3 regions of the Mycobacterium sp. BMJ-28 genome follow, and region 3 is predicted to be linked to each of the others. Evidence: predicted binding sites of a transcription regulator. Region 3 holds the regulator's gene; each other region holds the start of a gene.

Region 1 (4,186 bases), 980 kb from region 3:
GCGTGATGCTGCCGCCGGACCGGGTGCCCGCGATGGTGCACGCCGACGGCTACGAGGAGGCATTGGTTCGGCAGGCCCTCGGCTGGCTCACCGACGCGCAGGCGACGGTGCCGGCCGGGGTCGTGGTGAACCCGCATGTCAGCTTCAGTGATTCGTTCGCCGACGGGCTGATCCGGGAGGCGCTGCGGCTGGACGCCGCGGCGATCGTGGTCGGTGGCGCCGGTGGTGGATTGGCCGGGAGCTTTTCGTTGGGCTCGGTGGTCAACGAACTGCTGCACTCGGCGCCCGTCCCGGTGGCCGTGGCGCCCAGAGGAATTCGGCTCTCCGAGGTGGGCCAGGTCCGCGAGGTGACGTGCGCACTGGGGGAGCGGGCTGGGGCCGATCTGTTGCTGGAGACGGCGGTGGCGGCCAGCCGGGCCGCAGGCACGCCGCTGCGACTTGTCTCGCTGGTGGCGCTGGATCCGGTGCTGGGTGCCCTGCGCAGCGACCCGGACGCGGTGCGCGAGCACGCCCTCGCGCACGCGCGGCAAGCGCTGGACACCGCGCAAGAAGCTCTGCCGGAAGGGTTTCCGGTGACGGCGACGGTGACCGACGGCGCCACCGTGGAGGACGCCGTGAACAAGCTGTCATGGCGGGACGGTGATCTCATCATGGTCGGTTCCAGCCGGCTGGCCGCCCCGCGCAGGTTGTTCCTCGGCTCCACGGCGGCCAAGATCCTGCGCGTCGTCGAGGTTCCCATTGTCGTGGTCCCGCGAAGCCAACACCGCGATGGGGAGGCATCGTGAGTGCCGGTGACACCGCGTAATCACCACAGGGGCTGGCCGCCCAAGGCAAGGCGGGCACGTCACCCGGTGTTGGGTGCCGGTGTCGGTGGTGGTGGGAAGGGTTGGTACCACCACCATTGGGCGCGTTCGCCGGTCGGTCCGGGATAGGGCGCGACGTCGGGTGGTGGTGTGGCCGGTGGGTGGGCCAGGGTTCCGCGGTGCAGTGGTTGTCCGTTGTGGTCGGTGACGGCGAGTCGGTCGGCGGGTCCGGTGATGTTCAGGGCGCCGCGGTGGTGCAGTCGGTGGTGATGGGGGCAGACCAGCACCAGATTCGACAGCTCGGTGACGCCGCCGTCTTCCCAGTGTGTGATGTGGTGGGCATGCAATCCCCGGGTTGTGGCGCAGCCGGGGATCACGCAGCAGCGGTCGCGGTGTTCTAGGGCGCGGCGTAGCCGGCGGCTGATGGTGCGGGTGGTGCGTCCAGCCCCGATCGGTCGGCCGTGGCGCTGGAACCACACTTCGCAGGTCGCATCACAGCTCAGGAATTGTCGTTCCGCCTCGGTCAGCACCGGACCCAAATGCAGGGCGGCGGTCTTCTGCTCGAGGTCGAGGTGCACGACGATGGTGGTGTGCTGGCCGTGCGGGCGCCGCGCCGCCTCGGTGTCCCAGCCAGCCTCGACCACACTCATGAAGGCATCCACCCGGGTCGGAAACGGGGTGTCCGCGCCAGTGTCTTCGGTGTGGTCGGTGATCAGGCCGTCGTGGTGGGACTGCATGGCCGTATCGAATTTTGCGGCGTCCAGGCGCGGTAACCGGATCCGGTAGGTGGTGTAGTCCGCGCTCTCGCTGGTTTTGGTGACCTCAGGCCCGGGCCCGGGCTCGGGCCGCTCGGGTTCGGGTTCGTCTCGGGGTGCCAGGTTGATCGCGGTGCGCAACTGGGCCACCGTGGCTGAGGCGGCCAGTTCGGCGTAATGCGCATCGCTACCGTGGGCGCCGCGTTCGGCGATCACACCGACCTGATCCAACGACAACCGACCCGCACACAGGCCGGCGACGCAGACCGGCAATTCCTCGATCCGGCGCGCGACGGCCACGACGGTGTCGGCGTTGCGGGGGGTGGCACCGGTTTTCCAGGCCACCAACGCCGACAGCGACCGGGCCCCGGTCAACCCCGCCAGATCTTCGCGCTCCAACGCGGCCACGATCTCGACCAGCCGACCGTCGATCGCATTGCGCTGCCCACACAACTCGGCCAGCTCCCCGAACAACACCTCAAGCCGCTCGGCAGGACTAGCCTGCGAAGCCAAAGACGCTGCGGCGCTGGACATGACACCATTGTCACAGAGGGGTACGACAAGTTCTGACCTCCAGGGTGGCATCGCCGATATGGATCAACGCGTGGCCATCTACACCGCCGAACCGGGTTCCTCCTCGGAGGAGGCGCTGCGATTGCTGGCGGTCATCGGCACCCAGCGGATGGACATCCCCGGCTGATCGACGATTCGAACAATTGTTCGATACACTGGCGGGGTGGGCTGGCACAACGGACCGCCGACCTGGTCGGAGATGGAGCGGGTACTGGCCGGCCGGGCGCGCCGGATCGAACCGCCGCCGGGTGACGGCGGGGACAGCCCCGCCTGGTCCCGCAAGCGCGGTGCCTACCAGCCGGCCGGTATCGAGCGCGGCGGCTCTGCGGTCCGGTACGCCGAACTGCACGCGCATTCGGCGTACAGCTTTCTGGACGGGGCCAGCACGCCGGAGGAGCTCGTCGAGGAGGCGGCGCGGCTGAATCTGCGGGCCATCGCGCTGACCGATCATGACGGTCTCTACGGGGTGGTGCGGTTCGCCGAGGCCGCCCGCGAACTCGATGTGTCCACGGTGTTCGGTGCCGAACTGTCGCTGGGTAATGTGGCCCGCACCGAAGACCCCGATCCACCCGGCCCGCATCTGCTGGTCCTGGCGCGCGGCCCGGAAGGGTATCGGCGGCTGTCCCGCGAGCTTGCCGCCGCGCATCTGGTCGGCGGGGAGAAGGGCAAACCGCGCTATGACTTCGATGTCCTCACCGAGGCGGCCGGCGGGCACTGGCATATTCTCACCGGTTGCCGCAAAGGGCATGTCCGCCAGGCATTGTCGACGGGTGGACCGGAAGCGGCGGCCCGGGCGCTGGCCGATCTGGTGGACCGGTTCGGTGCGGACCGGGTCAGTATCGAACTGACCCACCATGGCCACCCGCGCGATGACGAGCACAATGCCGCGCTGGCCGCATTGGCGCCGCGGTTCGGGGTGGGCGTGGTGGCCACCACCGGTGCGCATTTCGCCGAGCCGTCCCGTGGTCGGCTGGCCATGGCGATGGCCGCCATCCGGGCGCGCAACTCGCTGGACTCCGCGGCCGGCTGGCTGGCCCCACTCGGTGGCGCCCACCTGCGCTCCGGGGAAGAGATGGCACGACTGTTCGGCACCGAGATCGTCTCGGCGGCAGCCGATCTCGGTGAGCAGTGCGCCTTCGGGCTGAGTCTCATCGCGCCCCGGTTGCCGCCGTTCGCGGTCCCGGCCGGGCATACCGAGAACAGCTGGCTGCGCCATCTGGTCGAGATCGGCGCCGCCGAGCGCTACGGTCCACGGGCGCGGGCGGCCAAGGCGTACGCGCAGCTCGAGCACGAATTGAAGATCATCGAGCAACTGGACTTCCCGGGTTATTTCCTGGTGGTGCACGACATCACCCGGTTCTGCCGGGAGAACGGCATCCTGTGCCAGGGCAGGGGATCGGCGGCCAATTCGGCGGTCTGTTACGCGCTCAAGGTCACCAATGTCGACCCGGTCCGCAACGACCTGTTGTTCGAGCGGTTCCTGTCCCCGGCCCGGGACGGCCCACCCGATATCGATATCGACATCGAATCCGATCTGCGCGAGGACGCCATCCAGTACGTCTATCGGAAGTACGGACGGGACTACGCCGCTCAGGTCGCCAACGTCATCACCTACCGGGGCCGCAGCGCGATCCGGGACATGGCGCGGGCCCTGGGTTTCTCGCAGGGGCAGCAGGACGCGTGGAGCAAGCAGATCAGTCGGTGGAACGGACTCGCCGACTCACCTGATGTAGAGGACATCCCCGCCCAGGTGGTGGACCTGGCCACGCAGATCTCCAACCTGCCCCGGCACATGGGCATCCACTCCGGCGGCATGGTGATCTGCGACCGTCCGATCGCCGACGTCTGCCCGGTGGAATGGGCCAGGATGGAAAACCGCAGTGTGCTGCAGTGGGACAAAGATGACTGCGCGGCAATAGGTTTGGTGAAGTTCGACATGCTGGGGCTCGGCATGCTCTCGGCTCTGCACTATGCCATCGACCTGGCGGCCGAACACAAGGGGATCGACGTCGACCTGGCACAGCTGGATCTCTCTGAGGCTGCGGTGTACGAGAT
Region 2 (4,186 bases), 1.5 Mb from region 3:
GGATGGCGTTCCACAACTGTGCCGCCCGCTACCTGTACGCGCTGGGCCGCGAAGATGTCATCCCCGGGATGCGTAAGACTGTCGGCGCCACCCACCCGCTGCACGGCTCTCCGCACGTCGCCGGGTTCGTGCAGACCGGCTTCGCCACGGTGGTGGTGCTGTTCTTCGACCTGACCGGCCGCGATCCCTACACCGGCCTCTACGGCCTGATGGCGCTACTGGGCACCACCGCGATCATGATCGTGCAGGCGCTGGCGGCTTTCTCGGTGATCTCGTATTTCCATGTGCAGAAACGTCATCCGGAGACCGCCAACTGGTTCACCACGTTCCTGGCTCCACTGCTGGGTGGGCTCGGCATGGTGTACGTGATCTATCTGTTGGCCAAGAACGCGTCGTTCGCCGCGGGCACCGCGGCCAGTGACTGGGTCTTCGCGGCCATCCCCTGGGTCGTCGCGGTGGTCGGCATCGGCGGCGTGCTGTGGGCCGTCTTCCTGAAGTTCAGGGAACCCACCCGGTACGCCGAACTGGGCCGTACCGTGTTGGAAGAAGCGCACGAGCGCTGACCACGACTATGGCATTTTCCAACATCATGGATTCCAACAGCTATCAGGGCGGTCGGCAGGACGACCCCCTGATAGCCGCCAGGGATCGGATGCTGGGCCCGGCGTACCGGCTGTTCTACGAACGGCCGGTACACCTGGTTCGGGGCCAGGGCACCCGGCTCTACGACGCCGACGGAAACGATTACCTGGATGCCTACAACAACGTCGCCAGCGTCGGGCACTGCCACCCGCACGTCGTCGCGGCGGTGACCCGGCAGCTGGGTCTGCTCAACACTCACACCCGGTATCTGCACGACGGGATCGTGGACTACTCCGAGCGCCTGCTCGCGACCTTCCCGGACGAAGTCGATCAGGTGATGTACGCCTGCACCGGGTCGGAGGTCAATGACCTGGCGCTGCGGGTGGCGCAGACCTACACCGGGGCGACCGGCGTCATCATCACTTCCGACGCCTATCACGGCAATACCGCTGCGGTGACCGCGATTTCGCCGTCGATCGGCGGGGCGGCCATGGTCGGTGCACACGTCCGCACCGTTGATCCCGGCCTGGCCGGCGTGCCTGCGGCGATCGCCGACCTGCAGGAGTCCGGGCTCGGGGTGAGCGCGCTGATCGTCGACACCATCTTCTCCTCGGATGGCATCTATCCGGATCCGTCCGTGCTCGCGCCCGCGGTCGCGGCGGTGCGTGCCGCCGGCGGGGTGTTCATCGCCGACGAGGTACAGCCGGGATTCGGGCGTACCGGGGAGGCCATGTGGGGATTCGAACGTCACGGCGTGGTGCCCGATCTGGCCACCATGGGTAAACCGATGGCCAACGGACTGCCGGTTGCCGCGATGGCGGCCCGCAGTACCGTCCTCGGCGAATTCGCCAGGGGAATACCGTATTTCAACACCTTCGGGGGCAACCCGGTGTCGATGGTGGCGGCGGCTGCGGTGCTCGACGTGATCGAGGACGAGAAGCTGGTCGCCAATGCCTTGGAGGTGGGCACCGCACTGCGCGAGGAGCTGACCCGGCTGGCCGCCGGGCATCCGGCCATCGGCGAGGTGCGCGGGGCCGGGTTGTACATCGGCGTCGAGGTCGCCACTAGGGACGATGCCAAGCGTATGGTCAATGCCATGCGGGAGCGCCGGGTGCTGATCTCGGTCTGTGGGGCGCACGGCAATGTTCTCAAAGTGCGTCCCCCGCTGGTGTTCTCGATGGCCGACGTGGACCGCTTCTGTACCGAGTTCGAGGGGACGCTGGCGCAACTGTGAATTCCGAAGACGTCCTCGCCGCCGCCGATCACCTGATCGGGGCCTTCGCCGCGACGGACACCGCGGGGTACTTCGCGTGGTTCAGCCCGGATGCGACGTTCGTGTTCCATCCCGAAGATGCCCGCCTGAACGACCGCGCCGAGTACGAGGCCCTGTGGGCCGGCTGGCTGGCGGCCGGCTGGCGGGTGCGCTCGTGCACCAGCAGCGACCAGCTCGTCCAGTTGTACGGCGACGTCGCTGTGTTCACCCATACGGTGCGCACCACCACCGCCCAGAACGGCATCGAGACCACCTCCGATGAGCGGGAGACGATCGTGTTCGTCCGGGACGGTGACCGGCTGGTTGCCGTGCACGAACATTTGTCGCCGGTTCCCGCGGTCGACGACTAGGCCGTTTGTCAATCCCCAAACCCGTTGTCCACCTTGATCTGTGGATGAATCGGTGACTGTGGATAACGTCGGGTTTTGTCGGTGTCTCGTACTAATGTTCGATTCATGGAGGGCGTCGGCGATCTTGCGGCCATGGTGGACAAACTGTCCGCGGCCGCGTTCGATGACGCCACGGTGGCCGAATTGCTCGAGGTGCAGTCGGCCCTGGAGCAGGTCTACCGACGCATCCCGGCGGTCCAGCATCAGGTGTTGGCGGCGGTCAAGGCTCAGTCCAGCCCCGGCGAGTTGGGGATCCGCAGTTGGGCCGACGTGTTGTCGATCAGGTTGCGGGTCTCGCACACCGAAGCCTGCCGGCGCCTCGCCGAGGGTGAGCTGCTCGGGCCGCGCCGCGCGCTGACCGGTGGAGCACTGGAGGCGGTGTATCCGGCGACGGCCGCGGCGTTGGCGCGGGGCGAGTTGACCGCCGAGCACGTCCGCATCATCACCACGACCATGAAGAAGATCCCATTCCAGGTCGATGACCAGGGCCGTACCGAGGCCGAAGTGACGCTGGCGGCGGTTGCAGCCACCCAAACACCGGAAGGTTTACGCCGCGCTGCGCGGTTGCTGCTGGAGTTGCTGGACCCCGACGGACCCGAACCCAACGACGACGACTCCGCCGACCGAAGAGAGCTGCTGCGGGGGCTGTTCCTGGGGCCACAGGACGCCGACGGGATGTCGGAGTTCCGGGGCAGGATCACCCCCGAATTCCGGGCCTACCTGGAGCCGTTGTTCGCCAAGCGCGCCGCCAAGGGCATGTGCAACCCCGATGACGTGCAGCCGTGCACCACGGGCACGCCGTCAAGCGTGGCGGTGGCCGCCGACACCCGCAGCCTCGGCCAACGCCAACACGATGCGCTGATGACCCTGGCCCGTACCGCCCTGGCCTCAGGAGACCTCGGCGAGCACAACGGCCTGCCCGTCAGCGTGGTGGTCAGCACCACCGTGAACCAACTGCAGGACGCCGCCGGGGTGGCCCGCACCGGAGGGGGATCGGCCCTCCCGATGCGGGACCTGATCCGCCTTGCCAGCCACTCCTACCTGTGGCTGACCGTCTTCGATGACGCCACCGGCATACCTCTCTATCTGGGACGGACCAAGCGCATCGCTTCACAGGGCCAACGCATCGTCCTCTACGCCCGCGATCGTGGCTGCACATTTCCCGATTGCTCGATCCCGGCTTATCTGTGCCAGACCCATCACGCCGTCACCGACTTCGGTGCCGGCGGGGGAACCGATATCGACAACGAGACCCTGGCCTGCGGTCCCCACAACCGCCTCGTCAAAGAAGGCGGCTGGCGCACCACCATCAACCCCACCACCGGCCGCGCCCATTGGCACCCGCCCCCACTACTGGACACCGGCCAAGACCGAACCAACCACCACTTCCACCCCGAGGAACTCCTCGGGGACGATGCCGATGACCCGTGACGAGTTGGCTCAGCATCTGTGATTTGGTTGGCTCTTACCCATGGCCCCAGAGTCAGCGGCATCCGCGATCTACATCGCCTCCCCCGAAGGGGACACCGGCAAGTCCACCATCGCATTGGGCATCCTGGCGCGGCTGGCGGCCACCGTCGCCAAGGTGGGGGTGTTCAGGCCGATCGCCCGCACCGAGGGGGAGCGGCGCGACTACATCCTGGAACTGCTGCTGGCCCGCACCACCGCTGGGCTGAGCTACCAGGACTGCGTCGGGGTCAGCTACCAGCGCCTGCACGAAGATCTGGACGGCGCCATCGCCGAGATCGTCGAGCGCTACCACCATGTGGCCGACAAGTGCGATGCCGTCGTCATCGTGGGCAGCGACTACACCGATGTGGCCAGCCCCAGCGAGCTGGCGGTCAACGCCCGCATCGCCGTCAACCTGGGTGCTCCGGTGGTGCTGGCGGTACGCGCGTCGGATCGGACCCCGGTCGAAGTCGCCCAGGTGGTGGAACTGTGT
Region 3 (4,186 bases):
CGCATCCGGTACAGGTCGCGATATCCCACGAGATGGCACCCGGCTGACGCAAAGTTGACGAAAGCGATACTTTTTCCATGCTTTGCACGAGTTCGGGAGGACTGATGACCAGGCAGCGAACCCGGCTGCGCACCGCCGCCGGGCGTGCGTTGCTGGGGCTGGCAGCGCCGATGGTGGTGGCGGCCTGCGTGATGGCAATGGCGCTGGCCGCACCGGCCCACGCCACCCCCGAGAGCGACGCCGACGCGGCGATCAGCGCGGCATGGGATGGTGCCGGTGGCGACACTGGACCATTGGGGGCCAAGGACGGCGGCGTCTATGCCGCCGGCGCCGGATTCGGGCAGAACTTCGCCGGTGGCAAGATCTTCTTCACTCCCGAGACCGGCGCCCACGTCATGGCGGGCGCGATCCTGGACAAGTACGAGTCCCTGGGCGGTCCAGCGGACAGCGACCTGGGCTTTCCCACGATCGACGAGGGCCCGGGCCGGGCCCCCGACAGCCGCAACACCACGTTCAGCGCCGCGGACAAGCCCGTCATCTTCTGGACCCCGGACAACGGGGCCAGGGTGGTGCGCGGGCCGATCAATGCCGCATGGGACAAGCTCGGCGGCTCCGCCGCGGTGCTCGGGGTGCCGACCGGCGACGAGACATCACGCGGCGAGGTGATCTCCCAGCAGTTCACCGGTGGTGAGGTGTCGTGGGACCGCAAGACCAAAACCTTCACCACGACGCCTCCGGAGCTGGCCGACCAGCTCGCCGGGCTGGCGGTGCCCTCGGACGTCGCCTCGGAGATCGCGGCAGCGCGCCGGGCCGCCGGTGGTGCGCTCGGACCGCTGGGCGCCCAGGCCGGCGGGCAGTACGCCATCGGCACCGATGGAGCAGGCCAGAATTTCGCCGGCGGCAAGATCTTCTACAGCCCGGCCACCGGCGCCAATGTGGTCACCGGCCAGGTTCTCGCCAAGTACGAGAGCGTGGGCGGCCCCACCGGCGATCTCGGCTTCCCGACGGCCAGTGAGACCGACGGCGGGCTGGCCCCGGCCAGCCGCTTCGTGCCCTTCGCGGCCGCGGACAAGCCCGTCATCTTCTGGACCCCGGACTTCGGCGCCGTGATCGTCCGCGGCGCGATGAATGCCGCGTGGGACAAACTCGGCGGTGCCACCGGCGAGCTCGGCGCGCCCAAGGGGGATCAGACCCAGAGCGGCAGCGTCATCACCCAGCAGTTCAACGGCGGCAGCATCTCCTGGGATGAGGACGCCGACAAGTTCACCACCGAGCCGGCGAACCTGCAGTCGCAGCTGGCCGGGCTCGAGGTGCCGGGTGCCGATGCACCGAAGGCTCCCGCCGCAGAGCCCGCCGGTGGCAGTGGCGGCAAGTGGTACACCTGGAGTTGGTGGTGGCTGCTGGGCCTCATCCCGCTGCTGGCGCTGATCGGGCTGATCGCGGTGGCGGTGTTGCGCAACAGGCGTTCCGGCGATGAGCATTTCGATGCCGATCATTACGGTGACGAGGGCTACCAGTCCGAATTTCACGGCGGATACGGCGGCGGCTTCGATGGCCGGGCGGAATCACACGAGCCCGACGACTACGAGCACAGCCCGGCGGCATACGGCCAGGAGCCGGGCGGGTACTCACCGCAGAGTCCGTGGGCCGTGTCGGCGCCCCGGGCTGATGACCGGGACGATGACGATGACGACGCCGATGAAGTCGAGGAGCTGGCCGAACCGGCCGGGCACGATTTCCCGGAGTTCGACGCCGACGCCGACTCGGTGGACACGGCGCCCACCCGGATCCAGTCCGACGAGGCGGAGCACGCCGAGGAAGCCGGCCCCGATGACGATGCCGGACCCGACGCTGCGGCACCCCTCGCGGCGGACCTGCCGTCGATACCCCGGTCCACGTACGAACCGGACTTCCCCAGCGGCCGGCACGCGGCGATCCAGATAGAGGAGCCCGACCCGGCACGCACCTCGATGCGCCTGGCCGGCAGCGACCCGTACCGCGCGCCCGACGGATACGGGGTCAAAGCGGATACCGGTACCGGGCAATACTGGACGCCGGGCACGCCGGGCTATGACCAGGCGCGAGCCGAGATCTGGTTCGTGAGTGAGGAATTCGCGGTGACGAACGGGTTCGTCCGAGCCGACTGAGTGCGGTCGGTCAGATCTTGCGGATGACGGTCACGACCTTGCCCAGCACGACCGCGTCGTTGCCTGGGATCGGGTCGAACACCGGGTTGTGCGGCATCAGCCACACCTGTCCGCGGGTGCGCTTGAACGTCTTGACGGTGGCTTCGCCGTCGATCATCGCCGCGACGATATCGCCGTTGTCGGCAACGTTCTGCTGACGGATGACCACCCAGTCCCCGTCGCAGATCGCGGCGTCGATCATGGATTCGCCCACCACCTTCAGCAGGAACAGCGACCCCTCACCGACGAGCTCGCGGGGCAGCGGGAACACGTCTTCCACGGCCTCCTCGGCCAGGATCGGCCCGCCCGCGGCGATGCGTCCCAGCACCGGCACGAAGGTCGGTTCTGGCAGCGCGTCGGAGCCCGTGACATCGGTGCTCACGACCGGCGTCACCATATCGTCGGAGCCGCGGACATCCACCGCGCGCGGCCGGTTGGGATCGCGCCGCAGGTAGCCCTTCTTCTCCAGCGTGCGTAGCTGATGGGCGACCGATGACGTCGAGGTCAGCCCGACCGCATCGCCGATTTCGCGGATACTCGGCGGATAGCCGCGGGTGGTGACCGACGCGCGGATGACCTCAAGAATGGTGCGCTGCCGCTCGGTGAGTCCCGAACGCGCCTCTGGGGTGCCGATGCTGTCGCTCATGGCGCCGAATCTAGTCGTCCCGCACACATTAATCAAACATGTGTTCGAGGCGTGTCGCGTGGGCCGGACTTGTCGGTGGGTGCGTTTATCGTTTGCAACAGTTCGATCACGTGTTCTATCCATCGAACAGATGATCGACTATCTTCGAACACAAGAGCGAACGATTGGCAGCCTCACCCGGCGAAAGGCAGGACAATGACCATTCTGGACACCCGATTCGGTACCGAGTTCGACAGTGCGTTCGACGCGGCGTTCGAAACCGAGTTCGACACCGGTTCCGGCTCCAGGTCCGTGTCGAGGTCCGGAGCCCGGGCCGCAGGCCGCGCCCAGGTGGCGGTCCGGCGCCCGGCCGCGGCCGAGGTGTGGCCGCTGCCCCGGGATGTGGTGGTCCGCCGCCGCCGCCCGCAGGTCCGCCGGCCCGGCGGCACGCCGATGTCGCATCGCGGTACCGGTGTGCTGATGTCTCGCGCCTCGCACCGCCGTCGTCCCATCACGCCCGTCACCACCGTGGTGCTCGCCCTGATCGCGGCCGCGATCACGGTGTGGCTGGGTCTGGTCGCCCAGGTGGGCGGCGGGGTCGACGAGACCGCGGTGCAGGTGCCCACCCGGCTGTCGGTCGTGCAGGTCGAAGCGGGGGAGACGCTGGCGCACGTGGCAGAGCGGGTGGCGCCCGACGCCCCGGTCAATTCGGTGATGGACCGCATCAAGGAACTCAACAAGCTCGAGTCCAGCGCAGTGCTGGCCGGTCAAACGCTCATCGCCCCGATCGGCTGATCGGTGAGCGGCCACGGACGGCTTCGGTTGGTGCAGGTACGCTCGGAGACGTTCGAAGTGGTCGACATGCGGCGCGGCGAAGGAGCGGTGATGCACTGTCCTTTCTGCCGCCATCCCGATTCGCGTGTGGTGGACTCCCGTGAGACGGACGAAGGCCAGGCCATCAGGCGCCGCCGATCATGCCCGGAATGCGGTCGCCGGTTCACCACCGTGGAGACGGCCGTGCTGGCCGTCGTGAAGCGCAGCGGGGTCACCGAGCCGTTCAGTCGCGAGAAGGTCATCAAAGGTGTCCGCCGGGCCTGTCAGGGCCGTGCGGTCGACGACGACGCGCTCAACCTGTTGGCGCAGCAGGTCGAAGACGCCGTGCGCGCCGCGGGCTCACCCGAGATACCCAGCCATGAAGTCGGGCTGGCCATCCTGGGGCCGCTGCGCGAACTCGACGAGGTCGCCTATCTCCGATTCGCATCCGTGTACCGGTCGTTCAGTTCGGCCGAGGATTTCGAGCGCGAGATCGAGGCACTGCGCGCCCATCGCGTGACCAGTACCGGCTGAACCTCAGTCCAGCCGCGTGTTGCCGTCA

What was found. Region 3 encodes LexA, which represses DNA repair genes until DNA is damaged. Its sites were predicted from a motif close to CGAACANNTGTTCG; they were not measured.
Region 1: the regulator LexA is predicted to act here: its motif matches at 2,268-2,281, upstream of ACXPWS_RS24390 (error-prone DNA polymerase).
Region 2: the regulator LexA is predicted to act here: its motif matches at 2,293-2,306, upstream of ACXPWS_RS27210 (HNH endonuclease signature motif containing protein).

Annotation. Positions count from the first base shown of each region.
Region 1 is NZ_CM136783.1:4,914,148-4,918,333, reverse strand. It holds gene ACXPWS_RS24400 (universal stress protein) at 1-785, shown strand, start outside; gene ACXPWS_RS24395 (HNH endonuclease signature motif containing protein) at 845-2,092, opposite strand; gene ACXPWS_RS24390 (error-prone DNA polymerase) at 2,295-4,186, shown strand, end outside.
Region 2 is NZ_CM136783.1:5,474,283-5,478,468, reverse strand. It holds gene ACXPWS_RS27225 (APC family permease) at 1-563, shown strand, start outside; gene ACXPWS_RS27220 (aspartate aminotransferase family protein) at 572-1,816, shown strand; gene ACXPWS_RS27215 (YybH family protein) at 1,813-2,205, shown strand; gene ACXPWS_RS27210 (HNH endonuclease signature motif containing protein) at 2,311-3,675, shown strand; gene pta (phosphate acetyltransferase) at 3,716-4,186, shown strand, end outside.
Region 3 is NZ_CM136783.1:3,931,039-3,935,224, reverse strand. It holds gene ACXPWS_RS19520 (LGFP repeat-containing protein) at 105-2,147, shown strand; gene lexA (transcriptional repressor LexA) at 2,158-2,832, opposite strand; gene ACXPWS_RS19510 (LysM peptidoglycan-binding domain-containing protein) at 3,028-3,606, shown strand; gene nrdR (transcriptional regulator NrdR) at 3,697-4,158, shown strand; gene ACXPWS_RS19500 (PhzF family phenazine biosynthesis protein) at 4,162-4,186, opposite strand, start outside.